Regions from separate parts of the Halobacillus sp. H74 genome, predicted to be linked through region 1. Evidence: riboswitches for the same ligand, from Rfam matches in the RefSeq annotation. Region 1 holds a riboswitch; the other holds the start of a gene.
What was found. A riboswitch is a leader RNA that binds a small molecule or an ion and turns the genes downstream of it on or off. The one in region 1 is predicted to bind lysine.
Positions count from the first base shown of each region.

Region 2: linked by a shared signal. The riboswitch ahead of dapA (4-hydroxy-tetrahydrodipicolinate synthase) and the one ahead of ACTWPX_RS11855 (Na+/H+ antiporter NhaC family protein) in region 1 are both predicted to bind lysine.

Region 1 is NZ_JBQQCI010000004.1:509,742-526,472, forward strand. It holds gene ACTWPX_RS11785 (methionine ABC transporter ATP-binding protein) at 1-642, shown strand, start outside; gene ACTWPX_RS11790 (methionine ABC transporter permease) at 635-1,303, shown strand; gene ACTWPX_RS11795 (MetQ/NlpA family ABC transporter substrate-binding protein) at 1,334-2,191, shown strand; gene ACTWPX_RS11800 (carboxymuconolactone decarboxylase family protein) at 2,258-2,623, shown strand; gene ACTWPX_RS11805 (hypothetical protein) at 2,850-2,990, shown strand; gene sufC (Fe-S cluster assembly ATPase SufC) at 3,226-4,011, shown strand; gene sufD (Fe-S cluster assembly protein SufD) at 4,031-5,338, shown strand; gene ACTWPX_RS11820 (cysteine desulfurase) at 5,338-6,558, shown strand; gene sufU (Fe-S cluster assembly sulfur transfer protein SufU) at 6,548-6,994, shown strand; gene sufB (Fe-S cluster assembly protein SufB) at 7,028-8,425, shown strand; gene ACTWPX_RS11835 (sulfite exporter TauE/SafE family protein) at 8,840-9,652, shown strand; gene ACTWPX_RS11840 (bifunctional metallophosphatase/5'-nucleotidase) at 9,664-11,049, shown strand; gene ACTWPX_RS11845 (HD-GYP domain-containing protein) at 11,130-12,203, shown strand; gene yunB (sporulation protein YunB) at 12,254-13,024, shown strand; lysine riboswitch at 13,079-13,262, shown strand; gene ACTWPX_RS11855 (Na+/H+ antiporter NhaC family protein) at 13,399-14,961, shown strand; gene ACTWPX_RS11860 (sodium-dependent transporter) at 15,360-16,731, shown strand, end outside.
Region 2 is NZ_JBQQCI010000001.1:446,766-463,496, reverse strand. It holds gene ACTWPX_RS02210 (hypothetical protein) at 1-53, shown strand, start outside; gene ACTWPX_RS02205 (hypothetical protein) at 140-493, opposite strand; gene ACTWPX_RS02200 (LppM family (lipo)protein) at 622-1,314, shown strand; gene ACTWPX_RS02195 (hypothetical protein) at 1,558-2,466, shown strand; gene ACTWPX_RS02190 (SRPBCC family protein) at 2,539-3,006, opposite strand; gene ACTWPX_RS02185 (helix-turn-helix transcriptional regulator) at 3,100-4,062, opposite strand; gene ACTWPX_RS02180 (SDR family oxidoreductase) at 4,151-5,032, shown strand; gene ACTWPX_RS02175 (NUDIX hydrolase) at 5,212-5,832, opposite strand; gene ACTWPX_RS02170 (lysostaphin resistance A-like protein) at 5,917-6,759, opposite strand; gene ACTWPX_RS02165 (ABC transporter permease) at 6,894-8,837, opposite strand; gene ACTWPX_RS02160 (ABC transporter ATP-binding protein) at 8,827-9,588, opposite strand; gene ACTWPX_RS02155 (sensor histidine kinase) at 9,688-10,692, opposite strand; gene ACTWPX_RS02150 (response regulator transcription factor) at 10,689-11,378, opposite strand; gene ACTWPX_RS02145 (branched-chain amino acid aminotransferase) at 11,592-12,653, shown strand; gene ACTWPX_RS02140 (sigma factor-like helix-turn-helix DNA-binding protein) at 12,837-13,499, shown strand; gene clpP (ATP-dependent Clp endopeptidase proteolytic subunit ClpP) at 13,515-14,105, shown strand; gene dapA (4-hydroxy-tetrahydrodipicolinate synthase) at 14,287-15,183, opposite strand; lysine riboswitch at 15,303-15,480, opposite strand; gene ACTWPX_RS02125 (MFS transporter) at 15,758-16,731, shown strand, end outside.

The DNA of each region.
Region 1 (16,731 bases):
GGGCTGAGTGGGCGCGGCAATTCATACCCTTCACAATTGAGTGGAGGACAAAAGCAAAGGGTTGGAATCGCCAGAGCTTTGGCTAATAATCCAAAAGTGCTGCTTTGTGACGAAGCTACTTCTGCCTTGGATCCCGAGACTACAGATTCAATTTTAGACTTACTTGTCGATATCAATGAAAAATTAAGCTTGACGATTGTTCTCATTACTCATGAAATGCATGTCATCCGCAAAATTTGTCACCAAGTAGCTGTCATGGAACAGGGGAAAATCGTTGAGCAAGGTGATGTACTAGATGTATTTTTACATCCAGAAAAAAAAGTCACTAAAAGATTCGTGGACCAAGTAATGGGGGATCCGGAAAAAGAAACTTCCATGCAGTTGATCAAAGATAATTATCGAACTGGTGAAATCATTAAGCTTCACTTTGTTGGTGAGAGTACTAACCAAGCTTTAATCAGTGATATATCAAGAAAATTCGAGTTAGATGTAAATATCCTTCATGGGAAAATCACTCAAACCCAAAAAGGGGCGTACGGAACAATGTTCGTCCAGTTTGACGGGGAACAGAGTGAAATTGAGAGAGCAATAGAGTATATTGAATCGACCTCTGTAGAAGTGGAGGTGAATCCTCATGTTTAATCAGTTATTTCCGAACGTAAGAATGGAAGACATGATAACAGCTACAAATGAAACCATTTATATGACACTGATTTCTGTTGCTGGAACGTTCGTTATTGGATTATTACTAGGTTTATTACTTTATTTATCTGGTCCAGGGGGGCTCTGGCAGAATAAAATGCTGAACTGGGTCACAGCATCGCTTGTTAACATATTTCGTGCCATTCCATTTATTATTCTGATTTTGCTATTATTCCCGTTTACGGATTTCTTAATGGGTACGATTCGAGGACCTAAAGCCGCTTTGCCAGCTTTAATCATAGGAGGAGCGCCATTTTATGCACGTCTGGTAGAAATTGCATTGAAAGAAGTGGATAAAGGTGTTGTAGAAGCAGCCAAATCAATGGGGGCTAAATACTCAACAATCGTTTTCAAAGTACTGCTGCCGGAATCAAAGCCAGCACTAATCTCCGGGATTACTGTCACGGCCATTGCATTGATTGGTTATACCGCTGTAGCAGGCGCGATCGGAGCTGGTGGTTTAGGTGACTTTGCTTATTTCTATGGATTCCAGCGTAGTAACTGGGATGTAGTGTTTATGTGTACTGTCATCATCATTATCATTGTTTTTATTTTCCAATTCATCGGGGACTTAGCAACCCGTAAATTGGATAAAAGATAAAAAATATATATTAAAGGGAGAGTTTATAAAATGAAAAATATTTGGACAGGCGCACTTGCCTTATTATTTGTACTTGTACTTACTGCTTGTGGTTCTTCTGAAGATAATACTTCAGGTTCTGAAGAAGGAGGAAGTGAAGGAAGCTCTGAAATTAAAGTCGGGGCAACGAGTGTTCCTCATGCGGAGGTTTTGGAAGAGGCGAAACCACTTCTTGAAGAAAAAGGCATTACATTAACGATTGAGGAGTATCAAGACTACATTTTACCTAATAAAGATTTGGCTGAAGGACGTATTGATGCTAACTATTTCCAAACCATTCCTTATTTAGAATTACAAGAAGAAGAGAATGATGGATTTGATTTCGTGAACCTTGGTGGGATTCATATTGAACCAATCGGAGTTTATTCTCAAAAATATGATAACCTGGAGGATGTAGAAGAAGGTACAACACTTGTTATGAGCCGTTCTGTTTCTACTCATGGCCGAGTTCTTTCCTTATTAGAAAAAGAAGGACTGATCAAATTGGATGAGAATGTTGAAAAAGTGGATGCTACGGTAGATGATATCGTTGAAAATCCTAAAAATATCGAATTTGATACGGGTGTTGATGCTGCAGGACTTCCAGAAGTTTATAAGCGTGAAGAAAATGTACTAGTTGCCATTAATACGAACTATGCTATAGAAGCAGACCTGTCACCAAAAGAAGATGCGATAATTCTAGAGGGTACGAATTCGCCTTATGTTAATGTGGTAGCAGCTCAAAGCAAAGATAAAGATAATGAAGCACTCAATCAATTGGTACAAGTCCTTCGCTCTGAAGAAATCCAAACCTTCATTAAAGAAGAGTATAATGGAGCCGTTGTACCTGTTTCTGGTGATGCAGAATAACGGATAAAATGAGTGACTGCTGTTGATACTAACGGCAGTCACTTTATTTTTTTAGGAGGTAAAAAGATGCAAGAGAAAAATATGACATGGACTCAGACATATTTACATGATTATAAAGAAGGTATAGGGGTATTCTCAGACCATATGCCGGAAGTGGCTCATAAATTCAGCCAATTCACAGAAGAGTGCTTTAAAGAGGGGGATGTCTCCCAAAAGCATAAGCAGTTGATGGCACTTGGGATCAGTATCGTTGCTCAAGATGAATATTGTATGATTTATCATACCAAAGGTTGTGTAGATCAAGGGGCGTCAGAAAAAGAAATCCTTGAAGCTTGTGGCGTAGCTGCTGCTTTTGGTGGAGGAGCAGCTCTCAGTCAAGCCGTTACCCTCGTCCAGGATGCATATATGGATTTAACAACTAGTATCAATTGATTGAATAATTTGAATATTAAAGAAAAAAAGATGTATTCTTTAAACAGAAAAGAATTAAACGCTTACATCGCACCAAACGACAGTTGAGGGTCTTATTTGGACTTTCACGGTGTTTTGTCTAACGTATAATGCTGTGATATTCTAAATTATGTAAATAATCTGAAAGGATTGATTCGTTATTAGTGACGATCTGCAATTGAATTACACTGCTGATATGGAGAAAGCCATGCACCAAGCGCATAACATGAGTTATGCGGAGTACAGCAGAAAGTTGGATACGCGATTAGAAGTAGAAGAAAAGCGCCAACGTGAATTCGAAGAGAGTCAGAAAATGATTGCCCAGGTCGACCGTCAATTGCATAGATAATTTATTTTGATTGAATCAGGTGTCTTTAGCCACCTGATTTTTTCATGTTATAATAAGGATGAGTAATGAAAATATTGGTGATTTGTGAAACTGGTTTCTTCTATTCATATTAGTAGGAAAAAGTTGATAACAAATACTAAATGATATAAGATTGTAATGAGAATAAATTGAGAATGGTTCTTTGATCCCTATCAACCAGGACATTCGATAATAATAGATACTGGAGGTATACATTATGTCAGGATCAACTTTAGAAATTAAAGATCTTCATGTAGAAATTGAAGGTCAAGAAATCCTTAAAGGTGTTAATTTAACAATCAACGGTGGTGAATTCCACGCTGTTATGGGACCCAACGGAACAGGGAAATCCACCTTGGCTTCTGCAATTATGGGACATCCTAAATATGAAGTGACAAAAGGTGAAGTATTGCTTGATGGCGAGAACGTTCTTGAAATGGAAGTAGACGAACGTGCGCAGGCTGGTCTATTTCTTGCAATGCAGTATCCAAGTGAAATCAGTGGAGTGACAAATTCTGACTTCTTACGTTCATCTATCAACGCGCATCGGGAAGAAGGCGATGAGATTTCATTGATGAAGTTCATTAAAGAAATGGACGCAAAAATGGATACACTTGATATGGATAAAAACATGGCCCAGCGTTACTTGAACGAAGGTTTCTCCGGCGGTGAGAAAAAACGAAATGAAATCCTTCAATTAATGATGATTCAACCAGCGATCGCAATTCTTGATGAGATCGATTCTGGTCTTGACATCGACGCTTTGAAAGTTGTAGCACAAGGTATCAACGAAATGCGCAACGAAAATTTTGGTTGCTTGATCATTACCCACTATCAGCGTTTGCTGAACTATATCACTCCAGATAAAGTTCACGTTATGATGCAAGGTCGCGTAGTGAAATCCGGTGGTCCAGAACTTTCTCGCCGCCTGGAAGAAGAAGGGTACGAGTGGATTAAACAAGAACTTGGCATCGAAGATGAAACAATCGGCCAAAAAGCGTAATCAAGATAGGAGGGTAATCATGACAGTAGAAGTCTCACTACCATACGATAAAGAGTATGTCACACAATTCTCCCAGGGCTTACAAGAGCCGGAATGGATGAAAAACCTTCGTCTTAGCGCCTTGGAGAAATCTGAATCTCTTCCATTACCAAAACCAGATAAAACGAATATCTCGAAATGGAACTTCACTGAATTCGATCATCACGTTTCCAGTGATCCGATAGATTCTCTGGATGATCTTCCTGTAGAGATTAAAAACTTCTTAGATGAAGAAAAAGAACAACAAAACCTTGTTATTCAACGGAATCATACAGTTGCATATGGAACAATTGATCAAAAACTCAAGGATCAAGGTGTTATTTTCACTGACATCTCTACTGCACTCCAAGAGCACAGTGACTTGGTTGAAAAATATTATATGAATGATGCTGTGCATGTAGATGAGCACCGTTTAACAGCTCTTCATGCTGCACTGATGAATGGCGGTATTTTCTTGTATGTTCCTAAGGGCGTACAAATTGAAGACCCTATTCAAGCGATTTTTTGGCAGGAAGATCCTAAAGCTTCTCTGATCAACCACATTCTGGTTGTAGCTGAAGAAAATAGCTCCGTAACGTATGTAGAAAATTATATATCTCATAATAAAGAAGAAAAAACATCAGCAAATATCGTTACAGAAGTCATTGCAAAAAATGGCGCAAAGGTATCGTTTGGCGCTGTTGACAATTTTGAAGCTGGCACGACGGTCTACACAAACCGCCGTGGTGTTGCCTATCGTGATGCAGTCATTGAATGGGCACTTGGACAAATGAACGAAGGAGATACCGTTTCTGAGAATATCACCCACCTTATCGGGGATAATTCACATTCAAATGCTAAGACCGTAGCGATTGGTCGTGGAAGTCAAAAGCAGAACTTCACAGCAAACATTACTCACTTCGGTAAAGGATCTGACGGTTATATTCTTCAGCACGGTGTTATGAAGGATAAATCATCTGCCATTTTCAACGGAATTGGTAAAATAGAACATGGTGCCAGCAAGTCGAATGCGGAGCAGGAATCCCGTGTCCTTATGCTCAGCAAAGATGCGCGCGGAGATGCCAACCCTATCCTGCTTATCGATGAAGATGACGTAACTGCTGGCCACGCAGCTTCTGTAGGACGTGTTGACCCTGTCCAATTATACTATCTGATGAGCCGCGGTATTTCCAAGTTTGAAGCTGAACGTTTAATCATTCATGGTTTCTTAGCCCCTGTTGTAAATCAATTACCAGTTGATGCTGTTAAACGCCAGTTGACACAAGTGATTGAAAGGAAAGTATATTAATGGATGTAAAAGCAGTACGCGACGAGTTTCCAATCCTGCACCAGGAAGTTAATGGACATCCGCTCGTGTATTTGGATTCATCAGCAACTTCTCAAAAGCCTGTTCGGGTGATTGAGAAGTTGGGTGAATACTACAGGGGGTACAATTCCAATGTGCACAGAGGTGTTCATACACTGGGGACTATAGCTACAGATGAATACGAAGGTGCACGTGAAAAGGTAAGACGTTTCATCAATGCTTCAAGTACGCAAGAAGTCATTTTCACCCGTGGTACAACTACCGCCATCAATACAGTGGCAGCTAGTTATGGCCGTGCTCACTTGAAGGAAGGCGATGAAGTTGTCATAACACCGATGGAACACCACAGTAACATCATTCCTTGGCAGCAAATCGTCAAAGAAACAGGAGCTACCTTGAAATATATTCCACTGCAGCCAGATGGCACAATCCTGCTTGAAGATGCAAAAGAAACAATCACTCCAAACACAAAAATTGTTGCCATCTCTCACGTTTCCAACGTTTTAGGAACGATAAATCCAGTTAAAGACATTGCAAGAATGGCACATGAACAAAATGCAGTCATACTTGCTGACGGTGCTCAAGGTGCTCCGCACATGGAAATTGATGTTCAACAGTTAGATGTTGATTTTTATGCATTTTCCGGTCATAAAATGTGTGGCCCTACTGGTATCGGGGTCCTATACGGAAAAAAAGCTCTATTGAATAATATGGAACCCGTAGAATTCGGTGGCGAGATGATTGATTTTGTGAATTGGTATGATTCTACGTGGAAAGAGCTGCCGTGGAAATTTGAAGGTGGGACTCCGATAATCGCAGGTGCTGTCGGTTTAGGGGCAGCGATAGACTTTTTAACTGATATAGGGATGGACAACATTAAAGATCATGAAGAAAAACTAGTAGCTTACGCGCAACAGCAAATGAGCAAAATCGATGGAATGACTATTTATGGTCCAGAACATCGAGCTGGTCTTGTTACCTTTAATCTTGCAGATGTCCATCCACATGATTTAGCTACGGTTTTAGATGCAGAGGGAATTGCTGTGCGGGCAGGTCACCACTGCGCTCAACCATTGATGCGTTGGTTGGAAGTATCTGCAACTGCAAGAGCAAGCTTCTATTTGTATAATACCGAAGACGAAATCGACCGACTTGTTGAAGGATTACAAACAACAAAGGAGTATTTTGGCGATGTCTTTTAATAACTTAGATACACTATATCGTCAAGTCATTATGGATCATTATAAAAACCCGCGAAACCGTGGTTCAATTGAAGGAGATCCCATGACTGTAGATATGAACAACCCTACATGTGGAGATCGTATACAACTTCAATTGTTAATAGATGATGGCATCGTAAAAGAAGCCAAGTTTGATGGTGAAGGCTGTTCCATCAGCCTTTCATCAGCTTCCATGATGACACAGGCCATCAAAGGAAAGCCAATTGATGAAGCTTTGAAAATGTCCGATCTTTTTTCAGATATCATGCAAGGGAAAGATGTTGACGAAGATAACCTTGATCTTGGAGATATCGAAGCCTTACAAGGGGTTTCAAAATTTCCTGCGCGGATCAAGTGTGCAACCCTCGCTTGGAAAGCGATGGAAAAAGGTGTCGATGAAGAGACGAAAGAGGATTAAGCTTTTGTCAATACCAAAAGGAGGTATATTATCATGGCCAAAAAAGCGCCAGAAGTAGGAGAATACCAATACGGATTCCACGAAAAAGATGTTTCTATTTTCCGTACGCAAAAGGGTTTGACGAAAGAAGTCGTTGAACAAATCTCCAACTATAAAGAAGAACCGAAATGGATGCTTGACTTCCGTTTGAAGTCTCTTGAGCAATTCTATAAAATGCCGATGCCACAATGGGGCGGCGACTTGTCTGAACTGAACTTCGATGATATCACTTACTATGTGAAACCATCTGAACGTTCAGAACGTTCCTGGGATGAAGTTCCGGAAGAGATTAAAAATACCTTCGACCGTCTTGGAATTCCAGAGGCTGAACAGAAATATCTATCAGGTGTTTCTGCGCAGTATGAATCTGAGGTTGTTTACCATAACATGGAGAAAGACCTTGAAGATTTAGGCGTTATTTTTAAAGATACAGATTCTGCTCTGAAAGAGAATGAAGATATCTTTAAACAGTATTTCGGTAAAGTAATCCCTCCATCTGATAACAAATTCTCAGCATTAAACTCTGCTGTATGGTCTGGTGGATCATTCATCTATGTGCCGAAAGATACGAAAGTGGAAACACCCCTTCAAGCTTATTTCCGTATTAACTCTGAAAATATGGGACAGTTTGAGCGTACGTTGATCATTGCTGATGAGGGATCATCTGTACACTATGTAGAGGGTTGTACTGCTCCAACGTATTCTTCCAGTTCCCTTCACAGTGCTGTAGTAGAAATCTTTGTGAAGGATAACGCTTATTGCCGTTATACCACGATTCAGAACTGGGCGAACAACGTTTATAACCTTGTTACAAAACGTGCCGTGGCAGAATCTAATGCAACCATGGAATGGGTCGATGGGAACTTGGGTTCTAAATTGACAATGAAGTATCCAGCTGTATTGTTGAAAGGAGAAGGGGCGCGCGGAATGACCTTATCCATTGCACTAGCTGGTAAAGGTCAACACCAGGATGCTGGTGCTAAAATGCACCACTTGGCTCCAAACACTTCTTCAACAATCGTATCAAAATCGATTTCTAAACATGGTGGTAAGGTAACGTACCGTGGTATTGTCCAATTTGGCCGAAAAGCCGAAGGTGCCCGCTCAAATGTTGAGTGTGACACGTTGATCATGGACAATGAATCGACTTCTGATACAATCCCATATAACGAAATCATGAATGAGAACATTTCTCTTGAACACGAAGCGAAGGTCTCTAAAGTCTCTGAAGAGCAATTGTTCTATCTTATGAGTCGTGGAATTTCTGAGGAAGAAGCGACTGAAATGATCGTGATGGGATTCATTGAACCATTTACGAAAGAATTACCAATGGAATATGCCGTAGAAATGAACCGCCTCATCAAGTTTGAAATGGAAGGTTCTATCGGTTAATTTTGATTTATATAACCGTACAGATTTTATTATCTGTACGGTTTATTTTTGTCCTTATATTCACTATGAAAGAAGGTTTTTTTATTTGTAGCAGGGTTTGAAAATCATGTGATCCGAAGCAGATAGACGCGGTTACTCTTCTGAGGGCATGGTGTTGGGTGCAACTTACAAGGGGCAGCTCGGAGAGGCACAAAATACTCTAGTTGAAATGACGTTGTTTCTCCTGCGAATTTTTCTAACCCGAGGAGGAGCAGCTTAAAAGCTGATATAGGATAACTATCTATTTACTGAATGTTCTTTCCATGTTATTTTTGTTATCCTTTCATGTTAAGGAACTCTTGGAAGCACAAGATGTTTTAGGAATACAAAACGTGATACTATAATATTATCTATTAAGAGTTGAGGAAGGTACGTATGTTTTTTGTTATGTTTGTTATTGGATTAATAACAGCTTTGGTAGGAAGCATTGCTGGCCTCGGCGGCGGTGTTATATTAGTTCCTGTTCTCCTTTTCTTAGGGGATCATTTTCAATCGTTTGAATGGGTGAACCCTCAAGCGATTGTAGGAATTTCATTAGTGGTCATGATTTTCACAGGGATGTCATCAGCTATTTCTTATATGAAACATAAGCGTGTAGATAAGAAAATAGGTGTGATTTTTTTATATGGAAGTATCCCGGGAGGTATTTTTGGGTCTTGGTTGAATCAATTCTTTGAAGCAGATGCCTTTTCTTTGTTTTTCGGAATCATTATGATTTTAGTATCGTTACTGTTTTTCATTCCAAGAAGGCAAAAAGGAAGCCCTTTATTTAAAACAGGAATCCAAAGAGAGAAAGTGGTCGACGGTAGGACTTACACCTACCGAATGCCATTCCTAATCGGCCTGCTTCTTTCGTTTGTAGTAGGAATGCTGTCGGGATTACTAGGTATTGGTGGAGGCTCACTCATGGTACCTGCCATGATATTACTTTTAAATATTCCACCACATATCGCAACAGCAACTTCTATGTTTATGATATTTTTTGCTAGTATATCCAGTTCAGCTACACATATCGCTCTCGGGCATGTGGAATGGGCCTATACCCTGTGGTTCATACCTGGGGCTTATTTAGGTGGTACTCTAGGAGCAGCAGCTAATCGTCATTTAAATGGACAGGCTGTGGAATGGTTCTTAAGAGTATTGCTAATAGTAATTGGTATTCGCTTAATTTGGCAAGGCATATGGTGAGGAGACTGATGATGAAGGAAAAATTATATTTTTATTATACAAGTGACTTACATAGTCATTTTGAGAATTGGCCCCAAATCGTCGGCTACTTTAATGAACAGAAGAAGAAACATGACTATAAAGGTGAAGAATACTGGTTGTTCGATAATGGAGACCATGTCGATCGCTTCCATCCTATTGCAGAAGGATTGATGGGAAAAGGCAATGTGGAACTTCTTAACCATGCTGGCTATCATGTTGCTACTATAGGGAATAACGAAGGTATCACACTTGCGAGTGAAGATCTCCATTCTTTATATGACCACGCTGATTTCAAGGTTGTTTGTGCTAATTTAACATGCAATATTACGGCTCCTCCTAAATGGTTAAAACGGTATCATATTGTTGAATCAAAAAAAGGAACGAAAATAGCCGTTATCGGCCTGACCGCCCCCTTCCGCGCTTTTTATCAGGAATTAGGATGGGATGTCTCTTTTCCTTTTGATGTACTGGATCTTCTCTTGCCAGAAGTCGAGAAAGAAGCTGACATGATCGTCCTATTATCTCATCTAGGGATTAATGATGATGAAGAAATTGCGAGACGTTATCCGTCCATTGATATAATTATAGGGGGTCATACCCATCACATATTTAAAAATGGTGAAAATGTGGAGGGAGCACTCCTGACGGCGGCAGGTAAACATGGCACTCACTTAGGTGAAATCATGGTGGAGTGGAATCTGGAAACCAAGAAGGTGACTAAAAAAGAAGCTTATGCTATACCTACAGAACAATTCAAAAAAGATGATGAAGCTAATGTTCAATTACAAGAGATAAGGTCTCAGGCAGTCAGGAGTTTAGAAGTGCCAATAACGAACTTGGAAGAAGCGATGCATATAGCATGGTTCCAGGATACGCCTCTTATGTCACAATTGACCGAAAAATTGAAGAATTGGACATCAGCAGATATTGCGATGTTGAATGCAGGTATTCTTCTCGATCATTTACCAGCGGGTGATATTACCTATGAGGATGTTCATCGTATCTGTCCCCATCCCATGAATCCGTGTAAGGTTGAATTGCGGGGCGATGAAATAATGGAAGTTATTCGGGCTGCTCATACAAAAGAACTTACTGAGATCCGTTTAAAAGGCTTTGGATTCAGAGGAGAAGTTATCGGGAAGATGGTTTTTGCAGGAGTAGATATTGAGGTGAAAAAGGGGAGTGATGGGGAAGAACATGTGGTAAACGTTTCTCACAATGGTTTTCCGATAGACCATAACAAGGTGTATAGCTTTGCCACAGCGGATACATTCACTTTTGGAAGGTTTTTTCCTGAAATTGCATATGCATCAAACAAAAAATATTTTATGCCTGAATTATTAAGAGACTTATTATCTGAAGTATTAAGAACATAGAAGGTGAATTCCATCATAAAGCTACCATCAGGTAGCTTTATTGTATGTGTCAATATACCTTGTTTAGTTAGGAGCTTAACATGAGAGTGATTGCTACCAAATCCCTTGAGCCCGGTACAATTTTAGGGAAAACTATTTTTAATGAGAATGGTCAAGTTTTACTTCATCGGGGAGTTGCTTTTAATTCCCGGATGATAGAACGACTGGATAAATATGATATTACATATGTTTATATCGAAGATGGTCATACGGAGGATATTGAAACGCAGTATCCAATTTCAGAAAAGTTGAGAATGAAAGCAATTAAATCCATTAAGGATTCTTTTTCATCTGTAGACGAACAATCGAATCACTTTGTTTTTGAAAAGTCCGGGCGGGAAATGCGGGGAATCGTACGGTCCTTGATGAATGAATTACGCAATCATGATGAAGTCATTTCTCTTCTATCTGATGTATTCACTTATGATGATTACATATTTACACATTCATTAAATGTGACGATGTATGCTCTTGCCTTAGGGAAAGAGTTACAATTACCAGCTCAAAAGATGGAAGAGTTAGGTTTAGGGGCGATTTTGCATGATATAGGAAAAATCAGCGTCCCGAGAGAGGTCCTTTTGAAGCCGGGAAAATTGACTGAAAAAGAATTTGAGATGATCAAGAAGCACTCTGAAGCAGGTTTCGAATTACTGAGAAAATCTCCGAATATCTCCTTGGTTGCGGCTCACTGTGCTTATCAACATCACGAGAGGTTGAATGGATCCGGTTACCCGAGAGGGATTGAAGAGAATGAAATCCATTTGTTCGGGAAGATTCTTGCGGTTGCAGATGTGTTTGATGCGGTAACAAGCAACCGTGTATATCGAGAAGCCATGTTGCCACATGAAGGATTGGAAGTGCTTTATTCTGGCGCAGGCACTTTGTACGATCGGAAAAAAGTAGAAGCTTTCCGAAGGTGTATTGCTGTTTACCCAAATGGATTGACGGTTGGTTTAGATGATGGCCGTAAAGGCGTTGTTGTAAGCCAGCATCCACATTTATGTGACCGGCCCATAATCAGAGTCTGGGAGAAGGATGAGCCTGCTTATGATATGGATTTGTCTAAAGAATTAAATATTGTCATTACGAATTGTGATACAACTTCTTTAAGTTGATGCTTAATCCCCTTCTTTCCATCATATAGATAGGTGAGGAGGGTTGTTTTATGCCAAAAAAGAATGTGACAACAGGGTCCTCGATCGGAAGGCGGATCGTTATCAGTATAATATTTTTTGCCCTTTTCACCGCCTTAAGTCTCTGGTTCATCAACAGAGGAGTGACGCCTGCACTGGTGGAGATTGCTGAAACAAAAGCACAGCAACTTGCGAGGGATGCGATTAATGAAGCAGTAAGCAAAACCATTGCGGAAGATTTACAGTTCAATGATCTTGTGAAAATGGAAAAAGATGAAGAGGGCAATATTGTATATATGGGGTGGAATTCAGTCGTTGTAAACAGAGCGTTGAGAGATACAACGATTCGTGTCCAAAATTTCCTTAAACGTATGGAGCTTGGGGAGCTTCCTATGGAAGACACTACTCTTGAGCCGAACATAGATCCTGATATGACTCAGGAAGAGTTGGGAGAACAGCCAGCCACTCTTATTGAACTGCCAATCGGCGTTGCGACGAACAATAGCTTACTTGCTAACTTGGGGCCTACAGTTCCAGTGCAATTAAGAGTCATTGGGGATGTTCAATCAGAAGTGGATATTAAAATGACAGAGTATGGGATCAATGCAGCTTTATTTGAATTAACGATTCATTTTGAGGTGAATGTACGTATCGTCATTCCATTTTCTACAGAAACAACAGTCGTGACAAACAATATCCCTATTGATCAAGCCACCGTTCTCGGAAAAGTGCCTAATTTCTATGGCGGTATGTCCGGAGAGGGGACTCCCTCATTTTCCTATCCAATGGAACCCTTGCAATAATATGAATCCCTTGGTAAAATGGCTAAGAATTGAATATGCGTGACCTTATCAGATCGGTGAGGTAGAGGTGCAGACATCATCAGTAATCAATGGGAGTTTGACAAGCGAAGATCATTGAGGAAAGGGATTGTTTGCCGAAGTGTAGAGCAGTGAGTCAAGCTGTTAGACGCTGGTGTACATCTAAACAGGAGATACACTGTCATGCATGCTTTTGGGTGCATGGGGCGCTACTGATCGAAATGGAGGATAATCAAATTGCCGCAAAAAGGCAGTGGTAGGTTATTTTCTATCATTGTCTTTTTTTATTCCTCAATTTTAATCCACAGTAGCCTTCCAACTCCCGTTACATCATAAGATATACGGAGGGGAACAACATGGAAGGAACCATCTTTTCTTTAATTCCAGCAATATTGATGCTGGTCCTTGTTTTAGTCACAAGGAAGGTGATCCTATCCCTGGGGATAGGGATAATCGTAGGAGCATTCATGCTCACACAAATGGATATCGGATCAGGTATTGGTCTGATCTGGTCTATTTTTGCCAGCATTTTTGTAAGTGATGGCACGTTGAATATGGGAAGTATCTACCTTTTGGCTTTTTTATTCTTATTAGGTATAATGACTGCTTTTATGACTGCTTCGGGAGGCAGTCTGGCTTTTGGTAAATGGGCAGTAGAACGCATCCGTACACGACGAGGAGCCCAACTCGTACCGTCTTTATTGGGGATAGTCATCTTCATCGACGACTATTTCAATGCTTTAGCTGTCGGACAGGTTGCGAGACCAGTAACCGATCGCTATAAAGTATCCAGAGCCAAACTTGCTTATTATATTGATTCGACCTCAGCACCTATTACAGTCATTTCACCCATATCAAGCTGGGGAGCATATATCATCGGGACCATAGGCAGTATATTGGCAGCCAACGAAATTACGAACTACCAAGCCTTCGAAGCATTTGTCCTAATGATACCAGCTAACTTATATGTCTTTGCGGCTTTATTACTTGTATTCATGACGATTTATTTCAGGCTGGATATCGGTCCGATGAAAACTCATGAGAAACGTGCACTTGCAACAGGGGAATTGAATGACCCTGAAAAAGGAGATGTGCCAGGTGATTTGAATGATGAATTCAAAGAGCATGAAAATGGAAAAATCACACATTTGATTTGGCCAATCGTGTCTTTGATTGTCGGAACTGTAGCTACAATGGTTATAACAGGAATCCGCAATTCGGAAGGTACCGCGGATATTCTCTCCATTTTCGCCAATACCAATGTAAATATTTCCTTGTTTACTGGTGGTTTAATAGCAGTCTTCCTCGCTTTGGTCCTTTATATAGGACAACCTCAGCCGAAGTCAAATGTCATCCGTGTCTTGGCTGAGGGTCTTAAAGCGATGCTGCCTGCCATTTATATTTTGATTTTCGCGTGGATGATTGGTGACATCATCAGCCAATTGCAAACAGGTGAGTATTTGGCTCAACAATTCAGTCAAGCAGATATTAATATAGCTTACCTGCCATTTATCATATTCCTGTTATCTGGATTTATGGCTCTGTCGACAGGGACGTCTTGGGGTACATTCGGAATCATGCTGCCAATTGCGGGAGAAATCGCAGCAGTTACTGATCCGACGCTCATTCTGCCTGCACTGTCCGCCGTCCTCGCGGGTTCGGTATTTGGTGATCATTGTTCACCTATATCAGATACGACGATTCTTTCCTCTACTGGAGCGGGAGCGAATCATATCGACCACGTTCTTACACAGCTTCCGTATGCGGTAATTTGTGCGGTTGCAGCTTCAGTGGGATATATCATTTTAGGTCTTTCAGGACAGGTATGGATACCATTAATGATTACATTGGTGATTGTGGCGGTTGTAGCATTGATCATTCACAAAATAAATCCTGCCACTACTTCAACAAGTAAATAGACAAAAAAGATAGAGGATAAAAAATCCTCTATCTTTTTTTAATCGAGCGGGTTTTAAAAATTTCAGCCGGTGCTTCATAAGCAACTTTTCAACTAAAAGACCTGTCTCTTCAAGCCCTTTCCTGAAAACATCACCCCACTTTTAACTATAAGAGGTATACTCTCTGTATCCTTATTATGAATAAAGTTCCCTTCCTAAAAAGCATTTTATTGAGATGAATTTCTGAAAACTACATTTTACATTTTCTGAAAATTTTAAATTTATTTTGACAAGCACATTTTTGATGGTTATAATTTAAGCAGAAATAATCAGAAAAAAATAAAAATTTCGAAACATCCTCAGGTCTTTTGAATCATATGTTTTTTTGAGGGTTTCGATAACTCAGGGAGGTCTTTCGCATGGAAAATCGTGCACAATGGGGAACACGAGCTGGTTTTATACTAGCGGCCGTTGGTTCTGCAATCGGTTTAGGAAATATCTGGCGTTTTCCGGCAGTAGCTTATGAAAACGGTGGAGGGGCATTTTTTATACCTTATTTATTTGCTCTTTTGACAGCGGGTATTCCGCTGTTAGTCATGGAATTTACAATCGGTCATAAGTACCGTGGTTCTGCACCGCTTTCTTTCTTTAGAATGAATAAGAAAGCAGAATGGCTGGGATGGTGGGCTGTATTAGTATCTTTCGTCATCTCAACTTACTATGCCGTCATAATCGGCTGGGCTATTTCGTATAGTATCTTCGCTTTCAATCTTTCTTGGGGAGCCGATACAGAAGGCTTTTTGTTCAATGAATATTTGCAATTATCTGTAGATCCCGGTCAAACAGGAAGCCTTGTACCTGGTGTTCTGATTCCACTTCTTATTGTTTGGGTCATTACGTTGGGGGTTCTCTTCAAAGGAGTTAAAAAGGGAATTGAAGCAGCTAACAAAATTTTCATTCCGACGCTTGTCGTTCTATTTTTAATCATCGTAATCAGAGCGATCACCTTACCTGGTGCCGCTGAAGGATTGCAAACGTTCTTCGCACCAAACTTTGATGCGATTACAAACAGCTCGGTGTGGGTAGCCGCTTATGGTCAAATTTTCTTCAGTTTATCGATTGCTTTTGCTATTATGATCACTTATTCCAGTTACCTTCCGAAAAAATCGGATATTACAAATAACGCTTTCATTGCTGGCTTCAGTAACTCTGGTTTTGAATTATTAGCTGGTATTGGAGTTTTTGGAGCCCTAGGTTTCATGGCATCTCAAAACAACGTTCCTGTAGATGAGGTTGTTAGTGGAGGTGTGGGATTAGCCTTTGTGGTCTTCCCACAAATCATTAACGAGTTTCCTGCCTTAAATGGTCTTTTCGGATTCTTGTTCTTCTTATCTCTAGTATTGGCAGGTTTGTCTTCTTTAATTTCGATATCGGAAACTTATGTAGCCGCTTTAAGCGAGAAGTTTGGATTATCAAGAAATGCAGCAGTAGGATTTGGTGGCGGTCTAGCAGCTATTATCTCGCTATTATTTGCAACACAAGGTGGTTTGTTCTTCCTTGATGCGGCAGACTATTTCATCAATCAATTCGGTGTAGCATTCGTCGGATTAGTTGAAGTTGTTGTCATTGCCTGGTTCTTACGTAGTCTTGGCGATTTCCAAAACCATGCGAATGGCATTTCAGATATCCGTCTGGGTGGATGGTGGAAGATTTGTCTTGGAGTCATCACCCCACTTGTACTCGGATTTATGATGTTCGATCTCTTCAAAACAAACCTTCTTAGACAATTTG
Region 2 (16,731 bases), on a different contig from region 1:
TTGGAGGCGGCATTGATGCAGTAGATGTAGCGGTATTTGGATATAAGTTTTAACATTTTTGAGACAGGGAGGAGATGGCCCTGTTTTTTGTTGTTATTAAAGTGGTCATCTACAAAAAGTTTTGTAAATGACCTGTTTTTTAGTCCATCAATTCGATCGTATAGGAACCGCGATCTGTGAGCAGGGAAAATTTTTCATTTTGATATTGGTACTGTGTCGAGTCTTCGAGAGGTATTTCATAATAAGGTGAAGGGAGTGGCTGTGCGTTCTGCGGTTCGGTCGCAAGTCGTCCTCTTCCATGCAGGTACAAAGAATGCATCGGTTCATACTTATCGATTCTTCTTGTGTCAGTGGAGTATGATATTTCTTCTATATTCATGATGATGGTGTCCTCGTCACGAAGTTCATTTTTCGTTACTTTGACGGTTTTACCACTCCATAACTGCAGCAATTGGTTGAATTCTTCGATTGTCAAGATTTGTTGTTCACTCATCTGAATCCCTCCTGTATTTATAATTTCCCGGCCATCATGAATCATACTGTTCCGTGATATAATTTATCCAATGGTAATATATTGGAAAAGACACCATTCCATTTTTTACTCAATAAGGAGAGTTACATATGAAAATCAGCAGGCTCTTGTTCTGTATTGCTTTCATTTTTATACTGACTGGCTGTGTGCAAGGCGATTACGCGTTGAAAATCAACAAGGACGGCAGTGGGGAGAGTACAATTACTGTCGGAATAGAAGAAGATGCTTATGAACAAATCGGAGGCCGCGGCGAAGGAATGATCGACTCTGTCAATAATGAACTCGAGTCCCGGGGGTATACCATCGAACCATATGAAGAGGATGGTCATGTCGGTTTTGTCGCGGAAAAAACTTTTGACGACGTACGAGACATGGAGGTGCTCCCTGTCACAGCCGGCCTTAGTGAAATGGGGGCAGCAGCCTCAAGCGGAGGATCGCCTATAGAGATGGAGACTTCCAGTGGTCTTTTTTTTACAACTTATAAAGTAAAGGGAGAAATCGACCTTGAACGGACGGGGTTATTAGGAGGTATGCAGCAGCTGGTGGCCAATCAGATGGACCTCACATTCACGCTCGATTTGCCGATCTCACCAAAGGATCATAATGCCGATCGGACAGATGGCAATAGGCTGCAGTGGGATATCGATACAGCTGGTGAAACTGAGGCGATGGTGGAAGTAGCCGTCCCGAAGGTCCGAAATATCATTGTGGCTGTAGTTTCCGGTCTCCTGGTTTTGACGCTGCTCGGTTTCTTAATTGTCCGAAAGCGTAAGGCTGTTTAATCGCTCGATAACCTTTTGGTGGTTGTTATATTTGAAAAGGGAATAGCTTGTGTGGGCCGTGGGCGGGAAAGTCCTTATGGGCTTAAGAGGATAAGAAGGGAATTGTCGGATGGTTCATCTTTCCATTATTCGACAGAATCATTTATATTATAGAAAGAAGAAACAGCGTTGAACGTGGTTCCATTAACTATCAGTGCTTGCGTTCAGAGTCCTGCATCGACCAATCAATATGGAGGGTGAATCATGGAATCACTTATGAAAAAGTTGAAAAAACCGCTTGTCCTAGTTACTGCCTTTTCCATTGTCGGCGCAGGTTCTTCTTTTACGGTTGCACCTGAACAAGCAGAGGCGAAGAGTTGGAAGCATGAACTTGGTCAAACGGAAAACCTGAAGTATCCAGATGAGATAGTGGCGGGTGTGTTCAAGAATTTACGAAAAGAGACGCGCGGTCCGCTCCCTTTCTCAGAAGCTTTGCGTATGATTAACGAAATGAATAAGGTGGAAGTGATGGACAATTACTTGAATCGTACCGGTAAAAAAGTGAAACCTGAGGAGATCCGTGACATTGTAAGTCAAGTGTACGGTATTGATTTGAATACCATTTCGGAACTTGGAGCAGGTAAACAAACGAGCACCTTTTCAGATCATGTTTTTGAAAAAGTGGAAAAGGGTTTAAAAGCAGATGTGACAGAGGCCACTCTTATGAGCTTGAGCAAAAAAGAAGTCATGGATTTGTATTGGGCTGGTTTCGAAGGGCGAATGGATGGGGCGGATATGCGCCGGATGATCAATGAAGTCTTCGGTATCAACTTGGAGGGCATCGCCAACCTTGAAGGTTCCGGTGTATCGCTTTTTTCTAAAGAACAGTGGATTTCCCAATATGAACGTGATTTGTTTGTCGTCCATACAGGGTTCACCGATGTGGATGTATGGGTGTATCCGACAGAATATTTCAAGGAACAGACAGGGCTTACCGAGCTTCCGCAACAATTGAAAAACAAACTGAGGGACCTCGGATTTACCTACAATGATGAGGTAGGTGCTTATTATTACAGAAATCTGACGGGTGAGTCTGTGCTGGATGATTTCAAAGGGAAAACGCTTGGGGCCATCATCAGAGTTGCGAACGAGGAGTATAGTGAATTGAAATGAAGAAAAAATGCTAGTAATGGCAAACGAGACGCCTGGATTTTAAAACCAGGCGTCTCTTCTCTATCTATGGGATTAAAAGGCTTCTTTATAATATTCTCTTAACTCAACGGCGTTGTCTTTCCATTCAACCGGTTGCCCGTTGACAAGCAAGTCAAGGGCATCCAGACATCTGTGCCATCCTGCAGCCACATACATTGCCAATTCATTCTCGTCAAAAATATGGGTGAAGATCATTTGGCATCCTTCACCTTCTTCTAGTAGGGAAATTTGTAGCAAATCGTCCATTTCACGGAATTCGAAGGTATGGGGTTTCTTTAATTCCGTTATGACCGCTTCATATGTCGATCCTTCCCCGTCATCCATGGCAATTTTCCCACCTGGTCTGAGGTCCATCTCTCCTGTCGCGAAAGGGTACCATTGAGAGAAGACACTGGGAGTCGTGATGACACGGAAAACTTCTTCTCGTTGATAAGGAAAATAACGTTCAAACCTTAAAGCATAGCGGCCGTTTGACTCATGCAGTGTTCCATATTCATTCATGTTTCACCCTCCATGTCTTATATGTTAATTAATATAAAAGATGACCCTTTTTATTGTCTCATACCCTTGTGATTTATTACACCTCGATCCTGCTCACCTATATAGGTCAATGATTTCCTTTGCTCGGTTTGTTACTTTTTCAATTAAATCCAATGGAGAAAGAATTTTTACTTGGTTTCCAAACCCGACTATGTAGTTAACAGCTTCTTCTTCGGTGTTGAAGGTCAAACCCAGTTCTGTCCATCCATTTACTGTAGTCTTCCCCTCATATTCTGTCTGCACGAAGCGTCCAGTAAACTTAATTCTTTGATGGGCAAAAGGAGAAACGTTCACCTTTACTTGAAACTCTGGCAGACTTTGCATGAATAGTTTTTTGGATTCCTCCCAATGGTCTGATAGTTTGAAATCAGATGGCCTGTTAAAATCTTCATCCATTATTTCACCCTCTATGATTCGGGTGATTTTATAGCTCCGAAATTCATCTTGCTGGTTCAACGCTATCACATACCAATTACTTGATTTGGCCACTAATCCAAGTGGTTTGACTATGGAATCTCTTATTTCTCCATTGGCTTTTTTGTAAGAAATGGTTACTTTTTTATTGTTCATAACCGCTTCTTTCATTACTTTCATAGCAGGATTCATTTCATTAGTGCTGTTCTTCCACGTACCCATATCGACATATATTCTTTCCCAAAGGTTCACTGCACTTTGCTTGGATCCTTCTGGCAAGGACAACATGAGCTTATCCCTGATATCCTTTGAGGAAATATCCATGTTTAAGTCATTCATGATTTTTTCAGCATGAGGCAAGAATAGCGAAAGCATTTCTTTTTCCTTCAACCAGCTCAGTCTTTGCTTCCAGTTATCGACAAGCTTCCATCCTCCTGCTTTTCCTCTTTCCGCATAAACGGGGATTCCGGCTGCACTTAATGATTCCATGTCTCTATGGACCGTTCTTTCGGAAACCACAAGTTCCTCAGCCATCTCCCGGGTGGATACAATTTCTCCATGTTGCAAAAGAAGCAGAATCTTAATTAATCTTTCAGCTTTCATCTGTTATTCTCCTTATTTTTTAATCATGACAGTATATGTCATATATATAACTTATTATAAGGTTACATAAATAGAAAGGGTGATGAAGATGAAGCTTGAAATGAATCTGGAAAATAAAATAGCAATTGTAGCTGGAGCAACAAGGGGAGCGGGCCGCGCTATGGCAATCAAACTTGGGGAAGCCGGAGCAACTGTCTATGTGACTGGACGTACAACAAGAGGAGGAACCTCCCCCATGCAACGGAAAGAAACCATTGAAGAGACAGCTGAACTGGTCAATGATGCGGGGGGAGATGGCATTCCTGTAAAAGTGGACCATACAGACGAAGCACAAGTAGAAAAGTTCATTAACAAAGTGAATAGGGAACAAAATGGACGTTTGGATATTCTTGTGAATGATGTGTGGGGAGGAGACCCTCTCACAGAATGGGGAAAAGATGTCGGGGATCATAATCTTCAAAAGGGATTGCAAATGCAAAAACAAGCTGTACAAGCTCATTTCATTACTTCTCATTTCGCATTACCTTTAATGAAAAAGAAGAACGCGGGATTGATTGTAGAAATTACTGACGGGGTAGATTCTGAATATAGAGGGAATTTTTATTATAGTTTAGCGAAGATCTCCAACATTCATATGGCAAAAGCGATAGCAGAAGACTTAAAGGATTACAATATTACTTCAATAGCATTAACTCCAGGATTCCTCCGTTCAGAAGCAATGTTGGAGCTTTTCGGAGTAACAGAAGAAAATTGGAAGGATGGAGTGAAAGTGGAAAAGCATTTTATTGCATCTGAAACCCCTTTTTATATCGGGGAAGCTCTAAAATATCTGGCTTTGGATCCGGACGTACGTAGATTTAACGGAAGAACATTAAGTACTTGGGAGCTTTCAGATATTTATGGATTTAAAGATGTGGATGGAACACAACCGCATTGGGGCAACTATTATAAAGAACATGTTGAGAAATAAATTAATACATCTCTAAGGATGTAGAATACCATACAATAATTCCTGCATGATATCTCACTGTTGAAATCCAATCATCCGCGGTGTATAAGAATGAACAAGAGACCAAGTCGCCTATGATTTGGTCTCTTGTTTTGTTCTCCACCTTCACGTTATGACTTACACCTTAACCACAAGAGCTTTTATCTTTTCATGACCTCAACGAAATGGGCTAAAATTCTCGCCGTCATCCCCCAGATCACTTTATCTTCGTAAATATAGAAGTATTCCTCTAATTGACGTGTCCGCCAATTGTAGTTTTCTCCCCCGGGAATAAGTTCAAAAGGAAAATCTTCTTCCGGGTGTGCTTCAAAGTGTACATAATGAATGCGTGGTTTATTTTCCATGAAAAAGGAGAGGGGAACGGTGAAGACCTCCCTTACTTCATCCGGATTTTTGATGATTTCTTCTTCAGAAACCTCAAGGTAACCAACGAAAGAGTAAACGATCATACCGAAAGGCGAGATGAGATAATCGAGCGGGTGTACTTCACAAAGGTCGTTTCGCTCGATTCCAAGCTCCTCTTCTGTCTCTCGAATAGCTGCTTGCTGGGCAGTGGGGTCGAGAGGATCGATTTTTCCACCTGGGAAGCAAACCTCTCCCGGCTGCCTTCGCATCTGGTGGGAGCGGACTTCGAAAAGGACATGAGGTTCTCCGTCTTTCTGGATCAAGGGTAGCAGGACGGCGAATTTTCTGAACTGCTCATGTCCGAGAACAGATGGTTCATGCTTCTTTACTTTATTGAAAATGGTTTTAGCGTCCATAATTTCACCTCGTTCTTTTACTATATCAGAACGGACCAAAGAATAGAAAAGAGGACTTATTAAGATAGATTAACTTATCCCCATTCAATAAAACCTATAAGGTAAATGACTTCTCCTTGGGTACATTTTATAAAAAATGACGAGTAAGAAGAGGAGAATCACAAGCAGTGCTACCCCAGAATACATTCCTAAGGATTTCATGAGTTGTAGGCTTTTTGTGTGATCATCCACACTTGCGGTTCCGTTTTGAAAGGGAACATATTGGATGAGGAAACTTAAAAGGTTACTAAAAGAGTGGGCAGCCATCGGGATCCATATACTCTTTGTCTTTAAATAAAGAATAGAAAAGAAAATCGAGGCCAATAGCGCACTGAGAAAACCGGAGGGTCCATGAAAAATGGCGAAGGTCAAAGATACTAGTATTACACCAGCGAACGTCCCCAATCGCTTGCACCAGTTATTTAATAAGACACCTCTAAATAGAAGCTCTTCAATAGAAGGGGCGATCATAACAACTAGAACAAAATAAATGAAAATACTTCCTAAACTCTCCTGGTTATTAGAAGTTTGCATAATTTCTCCTGTTATACCACTCAGAAAAGAAGGACTTATCAAGCCTATGATATTCCATAATACTAAGACAGAAGCAAAAGAAGCGGCTTTGATGATAGTGACTACTCCAAAGGTTTTAACGAGTGCAGGAATGCTGACGGCATCTTTGGAGGTGAGGTGGGAGAAGGAGATGTTGTATTTCTTGAATTGAGTGTATAACCATAATCCTGCTCCTGCGTACACATATATATGAAACAGGTAACTAAGGGGAGCCTGCATTAATGTGAAAATAACCCCACCGCCAATAATCCACAGTAACAACCAGAGCAGTAACTTCCATATTTTAATCTTATGTAAACCGCTGTTCGTATTCAAATTCTATGTCCCCCTACATATCCATGACCGCACCCCACGATGTGAATGTTTTAACATAAAATTCCAAAAAACCGACACCTTCCAGATAAAAGAAAGCCACCATCATAAAATTATGATCGCGGCTTTCCATTTTCTTAAAGGGCCTCTCTAATGATTTTCTTATAATAGAGAACAGACAACAGGCCGAAAATCGAATAAAGGGCGGTGTAGAGACCCATGACGATGAACATCGGCGTCCATAACTCTGTTCCAAAGAAGAACCAGCCGGAATTAACGGCAAAGTAGCTGTGCAGCAATCCGACCATTAACGGAATTCCAAAGTTGAATAGCTGCTTCCCTTGAATTCCTCGCAAAAGGTCGCCACGGGTGAAGCCGAGTTTTCTTAAAATCGTATAGCTTCCTTTTTCGTCTTCTCCTTCGTCCATTTGTTTAAAGTAAAGCACACATCCGGACGTAATTAGGAAGGTGAGGCCGAGAAAGCCGACGATGAACATGACAATTCCCATGCTAAGTTTTTGCTGCTTAGCCACATCCCATTGCGAGCCATGAGCACGCGTTTCATTCAATCCCATTTCATCAAAAATTTCAAAGGCTTCTGCTTGTTCTCCTTGTTGTTCAAGGTTGATGCCGGTGTAAAGGTTCGGTTTTTCCTGGAGCTCAGGGTTGAAATTATTTTTTACTTTAGCAAACATCTTCTCATCGACGACAGCGATTGGAAGCCCGCCAGCTACGTAATAGGAGGAAAGGACATAGTCTTTCTCAAGTCCAAGATAGTCAAGCTCAATCCAGTTTTCATTAAGGTGGATACCGACAGTGCCTGCGCCTTCTAAAGAGATGAATGATTGCATCAGGTCTGTATAACCAGTGAGCTTCATTTCGCCTTCATCTAAATGGATATCCTCCACTGCGGCTTCACTGATGACGGGGAGGGGCGTCTGTTCTGTATCGAAGTTCAAGTCATCAATCTTGGCATCGAGGATGTCTCTGACGTTGAACTCAACCTCGAACACTTCGATGGTCTTTTCGGAATACCCGATGCCCGCGTCTTCCAAGCGATTCATAAACGTTTGGGCGCTCTCTTCATCTGTAATCGAGAAATCATCCGGGACACTATTTTGGGCTGACTTTTCAGTTGAATAGTAAGAAATGTAGCTGAGCGACAGCAAACTAATCGCCAGAGCGGATACCGTCGTAATTACCGTCAAAAGAAAAGCGTTCGATTTCATTCGGAACATGATCGAGGATAAGGACAGCACTTCATTGATGTTCATATAGCCGTTTTTATTTTTACGGATCAAGTTCGTAACGAATCGTACGGATCCCTTATAGAAAAAGTAGGTACCGATGATGACAACAGCCAGGATGAATCCCATCGCCAAAAACAACCCATTGATGGTGACAATGTCTCCTTCGAACAGCTGGGAGGAGACGAAATAGCCAGTGGCGATCATTAAAATTCCGAAAATCCCCATGATGTGTTCCCATATGGAAAGCTTCTTCACCTTCCCCTGGGAGCTTGATGTCACACGGAAAAGGGCGAGAATCGACTGCCGTTTGATGAACAAGTAATTCGTCAGCATGATCAGGACGTAAATAGCAGCGAAGACAAGCAGGGTTTGCCCTAAAGCTTCAGTGGAGAAGTGAAGGTTTGCCATTTCATCGACTCCGATGATTTGGAAAAAGCTCATCAAAATCAATTTAGAGATGGCGAAACCGACAAAAATCCCAATAACGAGCGATCCGAAATAGATGATGAGATTTTCTGTGCTCAATATATTGAAAATGCGGTTCTTCGTCATGCCGATCAACTGGAATAAGCCGATCTCCTGGCTCCGTCGTTTAATGAACAATGTGTTGGCATATAACAGAAAGATCGCGACGATAGCGATGAGTAGGACGGATGCCACTCTGACAGCGGCTTCACCTTTAATAGAACCCTCCTGGCTCATCGATGGGTCATACTGGAGGGTAACAAATGAAAAATATAAAGCCACACTGAAAATGAGTGCGAATACATATAAATAGTAGTTTTTCAGGTTCTTTTTCAAGTTGCGGAAAATGAGCTGATTAATGTTCATACTGGACACCGCCCAAGACTCCCTGTGTCTTCATGATATCTTTCAGAAAAGCTTGTCTTGTTTGATCGCCTTTGTTCAACTGTGTATAGATTTGGCCGTCCTTAATGAAGATGACTCGGCTGCTGTAGCTTGCAGCGACTGGATCGTGGGACACCATACCGATCGTCGCTTCCCGCTTCTGGTTCATATCACTCAGTTTGTCGAGTAAATCGGAAGCAGATTTTGAATCGAGCGCTCCCGTCGGTTCGTCAGCAAAAATGATACTGGGCTCATGGATGAATGCTCTCGCCGCTGAGGTACGCTGTTTCTGACCGCCGGATATTTCATTAGGATATTTATCCTTCACATCCTCGATGCCCAGTTCCTCAGCGACCGCATCAAAGCGTTGGATGGCTTCTTTTTTCGATACTTTGGAAATGGATAAAGGCAGCAGAATATTCTCTTTCACAGTCAAGGTATCGAGCAGATTGTACTCCTGAAAAATGAAGCCGAGGTGATGCTTGCGAAATTCTGCTAACTGTTTATCCTTTTTTCCGGTAATCTCCTGACCTTCGATTTTAATGGTGCCGTGACTGACCCGATCAATGGAGGAAAGCACATTCAGCAGTGTCGTTTTCCCTGAACCTGATGCCCCCATGATCGTAACGAACTCACCCTTCTGGATTGACAAATCAATACCTATCAATACGTGTTGTTTCGTAAATTTATTGCCATAGCTTTTATGAATTTTATTCGCTTCTAATAAACTCATGTAATGACCTCCTTTGTTCTATAACTTAATTGTAGTAGCATCCATCAAGCTTTTCCTTCCATTCACCTAACAAAATGACGGAAGCATGTGACATTTTCGTCACATGCTTCTGATTTTCGTGAATTCGTTCTGTTCTGGAAAAATGAGTGTAAAAGTCGTTCCTGCTCCAAGTTCAGAATCGACTTTAATGTGTATCTTCAAGGCTTTGCGAATACGATCGGTCAAATAGAGTCCCATCCCGGTGGCAGCACTATTCTGATGCTGCGTTGTAGAAGTGAACCCTTTTTCAAAAATACGGGATATGTCACGCGGTTCGATCCCTCGGCCCTGGTCCCTCACTTGCAGGCAGCTTCGTCCGTCCTTTGTAAAACTTGTGATAGCAATATCTGTAGCATCACTATATTTAACCGCATTCGTCAGCAGTTGGCGCACGATGAAGGCAAGCCACTTGCTATCACTGAGGACGCTTTCGACTTCCAAATCTATATCAAAGCCGATTCCCTTTTGCATGCACCATGACTTCAGGGATTTTATTTCATTGAAAAGCAGCGACTCGAGTTCAACTTTCTCTATATAGAGGTCGTTTTCAATGAAGGGAATCCTTTTCTGGTGGAGCTGTTGATCGAGAAGCAGGTGGATCCGCAGCCACTCATAGGTCAGTTGGGACTTCAGCTTGTAATCATCGAGCCGGTCGATGATCAGCCGCATCGCTGTCAAAGGCGTCTTCACTTCGTGGATCCAGGAGAGAAGCTCATCTTTTTCCTGCTCCAAATAACCTTGATTGTGAGCAAGTTCCTGCTTCAAAAGCTCCATTTGATCACTGACATTCGTCTCGATGATTCTCTCAAATGGACTGTCCGCTTCCGGTATTGTCGTCAAATCAAGGTCGTGTTCACGCTGCTCGATCGCCACGTAAAACCGTGTTTCTTTCCGGTAGCGGACGAATAAGAAAATGGCGAAAATGATGATTGATAAAAAGACATAATATAGCATTGAGGTGACAGGGATGGTCGTATCGACGAGGGCAACTAACAAGGCGAGCCCCTGCAGCCCTGAGAAAAGTAATATCCAGCTGCTTCTTTCTAATAGATAGGGGCGGATCATCTCTTCATCTGCTCCTTCGCCACATACCCCTGGCCGACCTTCGTTTCAATTGCCTGTTCCAACCCGATGTCTGTAAGTTTTTTGCGGAGACGATTGACATTGACTGTAAGCGTATTATCACTGACAAAGCGTTCATCCTCCCACAGACGGTTGATCAACTCTTCTCGGCTGACAATCTTGCTTTTCTTTTCGATCAGCTGTTTTAAAATCAAGACTTCATTTTTTGTTAAATCGATAGCTCCTTGGTCATTCGTCACCCGGTTCCGATCATAATCTATGGTCGCACCGAGCCATGTCTTCAGTTCGTTCGTTTCTGTGTTGTAATTATAAACACGTCGGAGGATGGCTTGGATTTTGGCTACGAGCACATCGAAATGGAACGGTTTCTGGACAAAATCATCAGCCCCTAAATTCATAGACATCACCATATCTGTCGGGTGGTCACGTGAGGAGAGGAAAATGATCGGCACATTGGAGTGCTCGCGAATCATCCGACACCAGTGGAAACCATCGAACTTCGGGAGCTGGATATCGATAATGACGAGAGCTGGATCGGTTTTCGTGAAGGTTTCCATCACCCGGTTGAAATCCTCAACTCCATACACCTCATAGGACCATTGGGATAACCGTTCTTCGATTTCCTGGAATAATGTCCGGTCGTCTTCAATTAGTAAGAGCTTGAACAACTTTGACACCACGCTTTCCGTTTTTTACCTGTCCTCAGTATATCAAATCTTTATCTGGTAAGTGTTTTATCCAATTGGTGCGTTATTGCGGAAAAAACTTTTTTGATAATTCGATTAAATCCTCTTTAAAATTGGCGCTGACGGGCGTACAATGAATACTAATATCCAAAACGGCCAAGCCGATCATCTTATAGAAAAAAAGGAGTCCTGAATATGCCATTGAATATTGTTGAAAGTACACACAAGAAAGCCAAGCCGGAAAGCGAACAGATTCCTTTTGGACGAACATTCACAGACCATATGTTTGTCATGGACTATGAAGCAGACAAAGGCTGGCATGAACCGAGAATTGTCCCGTATGAACCATTGACGCTCGATCCAGCTTCTATGATTTTTCATTACGGCCAAACGGTGTTTGAAGGATTGAAAGCTTATCGCGCCGATGACGGACGCGTCCTTTTATTCCGCCCGGAGAAGAACTTTGAACGTTTGAACCTCTCCAGCGACAGGTTGAGCATACCGCCGATCGATGAACAGGAAGTGATGGGATACCTGGAAGAGCTCGTCCGCTTAGAAAAAGACTGGGTCCCGGCATTTGAAGGTACGTCGTTATACATACGTCCGTTCATTATCGGCACAGAACCGAGCCTCGCCGTAGCTCCATCCAAATCCTATAAATTCATGATCATCCTGTCGCCTGTAGGTCCCTATTTTTCTGGGGGGATCAAACCGGTGACGATCAACGTCGAGGACCAGTTCACACGTGCAGTCAAGGGCGGTACAGGAATGGCGAAAACAGCAGGGAACTATTCCTCTGGTTACCAGGCTCAAGCAAAGGCTGCTCAAGAAGGGAATGCAGATGTGCTTTGGCTTGATGGTGTAGAGAAACGGTACATCGAAGAAGTGGGAAGCATGAACATCTTTTTCAAAATTGATGGAGAAGTCGTAACACCAGCCCTTAGCGGAAGCATTCTGAAGGGCATTACACGTACGTCAATCCTCGAGTTGTTGAAGAAGTGGGAAGTACCCGTGACCGAGCGGAGAATCTCCATTGCTGAACTCTATGAGGCATATGAAGAAGGAAAGGTGGAAGAAGCTTTCGGTACTGGGACAGCAGCTGTCATTTCACCTGTCGGGGAGCTGAATTGGCTTGGGAATAAGATGGTCATCAACGACCATGAGATCGGCGAACTATCCCAAAAGCTCTACGATACGATTACGGGGATTCAACGGGGCAGAAAAGAAGATATCCATGATTGGACGGTAGAAGTATAAAGAAGAATTGAGCCTCAGGTTTTCATGCCTGGGGCTTTTTTGTGGGTGGTTCAACAGGGAATTCCCTCCCGTATTTAAAATAAGCAGGGATACACAAAGGAAAACAGAATAAATTAAAAGAACCCATATCTATTTTTCCATGTTATCCGTTATAGCTGTGAGAGGTTGAAAGGAGTGAGGAAGGTGGATGTAACATCGAGCACGGTCAATCATACGCTTTCTGTTGAAGAGAAGGTGAGGGAGGATTATCTTAAACTTTTGCGCTACTGTCTTTTTCTTACCAAAGATGCTTGGGAAGGGAAAGATCTAGCCCAGGAGTCTTTTTCTAAAGCCTTAGAGAAGTATGAATGGAGTGAAATCCAACCAGCTCTTCTTAAAAAAATTTCTTACCACTGCTGGGTCGATCAAAAGCGGAAGCAGGAGAAAGAAACACTTGTTTCAAGTCCACATCTTAGTGGACATACAAAAAATAGGGTGCACGACAACTCTGAGATTATCGAGAGGATAGTTGGAAGGTTGTCAGACAAACAACTTGTCTCATTTGTTTTGAAAGAAGCCTTTCAGTATAAGATTTCAGAAATTGCAGAACTCCTGGAGATGACGGATACGGGTGTTAAAGCTTTGTTGAAGCGGGCCCGCACAAATGTAAAAGACATTACCGAAATAGAGAGACTCCAAGTGTTGCGGACACGGCCAGAGGAAGATTTGTTATACGAAACTGTGATTCAAACCCTGACCGTGCAGGACCCGGCTCTTTTAATTGAAAAGCTACCGATCCTGCTTCAACCTTTTCGGAGCACACATCGGCCTTCCTCCCCTTCGAACATCCTCTCTTTAGCAGCTTAAAGGAGGCAGGTTGAAATGAATACCATCCCTTATGTAATTGAACAGACAAGTCGAGGGGAACAGTCGTACGATATCTATTCACGTCTTTTGAAAGACCGCATAGTCATGGTGAGCGAAGAAATAAATGATCATATGGCGAACAGCATTGTAGCTCAGCTGCTGTTTTTGGCCGCTGATGATCCGGACAAAGATATTTCACTGTATATTAATAGCCCGGGAGGATCTACTTCCGCTGGGTTCTCCATTCTAGATACGATGCAGTATATCCAGCCTGACGTAAGGACGATTTGTACAGGAATGGCTGCATCATTTGGTGCGATGCTTTTATTGTCCGGGACGAAGGGGAAGCGGTTCGCCTTGCCGAACAGTGAGATTATGATCCACCAGCCTCTTGGAGGTGCACGGGGGCAGGCGGCAGATATAGAGATATCAGCGAAGAGAATCATCAAGCTCCGGCAGCAGATCAATGAAATGATAGCAGAACGGACCGGCCAGCCGTTGAAAAAAGTGGCGGAAGATACCGATCGTGATTATTTTATGAGTGCATCAGAAGCGAAGGAATATGGGATTGTCGATGAGATCATTCAAAAGAAGAAAGAAGCTTAATTTTCCAACAAGAAAAGAGGTTGGGACAAAAGAAATTTTCCGCTAGAAAACCCGAACGAAATCGTTCGGGTTTTCTTTATGAAGCAATAAATGCCTACGCCGCTCTGGCACCATTTGTTCCATTCCACCCTATTGTTCGTCTTTTCCTGTGGCAGTTAGTGTTTTGTCCCAGCCCCTTGTGTTATAGAGCGCTTGCGACTTCTTGCGGTTGCACTTTTCCGATCTCATTCAATACACAAGCTTCTTCTTCCTCTGTCAAAGGTAATAGAGGAAGACGGACACCTCCAACTTTCACACCTTTTGCGTTCAGCGCCGCTTTGACAGGCGAAGGACTTGGGGCAGAGAAGATGGCATGCATGACTGGTACGAGCTTCTGGTGCATTCGTGAAGCAAACGCGAAGTCACCTTCACGGAAGCTTTGGATCATCTGCTGCATTTCATTTCCGATGACGTGGGCCGAAACAGATACGATTCCTGTTCCTCCAATCGATACGAAGGGCAATGTGTTGGAATCTTCTCCACTATAGACAGAAAAGTCATCAGGAGTGTCTCGGATGATTTCTGTTGCGTCATCAAGATCGCCACTCGCTTCTTTGACGGAAACGATGTTATTGATACCAGAAAGGCGAACGATCGTAGCAGGTTCCATGTTTACGACACTTCTGCCGGGGATGTTATAAAGCATGACGGGGAGGGATGTCGCTTTTGCGATTGTTGAGAAGTGTTGGTAAAGCCCCTCTTGGGTTGGTTTATTATAATAAGGAGTGACGAGCATGATCGCATCGACGCCGGCTTCTTCAGCTTTCTGAGTCAGACTGATCGAAGCCCGTGTGTTGTTGGAGCCTGTGCCGGCAATGACCGGGACTCTTCCATCGACGACTTCGACAACAAATTTGAAGAGGCTCACTTTTTCTTCTGTAGTCAATGTCGGTGACTCACCTGTAGTTCCTGCTATGACTAAGGCGTCCGAACCATTTCCGATCAAGTGGTTGACTAACGATCTGGTCGCCTCAAAGTCAATATTCTCCTGGCTGTCGAACGGGGTTACCATTGCTGTTAATACTTGGCCGAAATTCATAACCTCACACCCTTTTGTGAATTTTAATATTTTCGAGGCAGTGAGGGCCATACAGCAGTAAAAAAACAAAAAAGCAGCAACGAGGGATCGCTGCTGCCGTAGAAACTTAGTCCGTTCCTGCGTAAGATAGCCCTCCATATAGTCTCCTATATGACAGTCCTGCACTTATTAAGCATCAGAACCAGCTTCAGGATGATGAGTTTCGAGAAGCTTCGGCAATTTCCCCTTTCCCTATGTGTCACAGGAGCTCATTCTCCTCAACATACGTACTCATGTCATTGCACCTCTATCCTTACTTCAAAATCAATTGAAATAAGAAAATATTTAGTTATAGAGAATAGTATCAAACAATTGTTTTTTACACAAGTGGTTTGACAGGACTCGTGGAATTTTGACAATAGTATATATTACCAAATTTTGAGCTAGCAAGAAGTGGCGAATTCACTCAAACTTCTTAAGGTTTATGCGGGAAAATCCGTCTGGAGACGGAAGTTGAATCATTCTCAGGGATATCGTCATTGCTTTGGAATTTTTATACACTTTTATTAATCATTTAAAAAAAGGTGTGAGAATTATGGCTGTCAATGATATCGCTATGGAAGAGGCAACAGTTGAACCAAAAGAAATCCCCTCTATATTCAAGAATAGAAATTTTCTATTGTTGTGGGGAGCTGCCCTTTTGTCGAGTTTCGGAATCTCCTTTTTCCTCTTTTCCCAAAGCTGGTATGTCGTCAATGTATTAGGTTTAGAAGCTTCCCTTGGAATCCTTTATATCGCTGTAAGTATCCCGCGTGTCTTATTCATGATCATCAGCGGAACCGTCGCGGATCGGTATAGTAAAACGAAAATCATGTTTCTATCAGACTTCATTCGCGGATTACTTTTAATCGGGCTTGTCGCATGGTTTTTGTTCGGTGGAATCACATTATGGACCTTCGTTACTTTCGCTTTTTTCTTCGGTATTTTAGATGCGTTTTTCTGGGCGGCGGAGAGTGCGGTCATACCGTCTATTGTTCATAAGGAAAACTTGACGCGTGGAAATTCGGTCATTCAAATGACGAACCAGACATCGTTCATACTAGCTCCTATGCTTGCAGGAATAATCATCGCTTTCGGTAATTATGAAGTTGTATTTGCAACAACAGCTGTTATGTTGATCATTGCAAGTTCCCTCATTTTCCTTATGCGTGTTCCTGAAGGAAAGGATGAAGATGGGGAGGAGAAGGAATTTTGGGAAACGTTCAAGGAAGGCCTGCTTTACGTCAAACAATCGCGGGTGCTGCTCATCATTGTTCTGACCACTGTTTTCTTGAATTTATTTTTGGTCGGCCCGATGACGATGGGGCTTCCTTTGTTCGTAAAAAATATTTTGGATGGAACGTCGGTTGACTTCAGTTTGTTAGAAGCGGGATTAGCTGGTGGAATGCTGGTAGGGTCCGTCGTTATCGGAGTATTGAACTTGAAGAAAAATCGCTGCAAAGTGGCTCTCCTTTCTTTAATATTTACAGGTATCGCTTTTGCCGGCTTAAGCTTCACCACTGAGATATG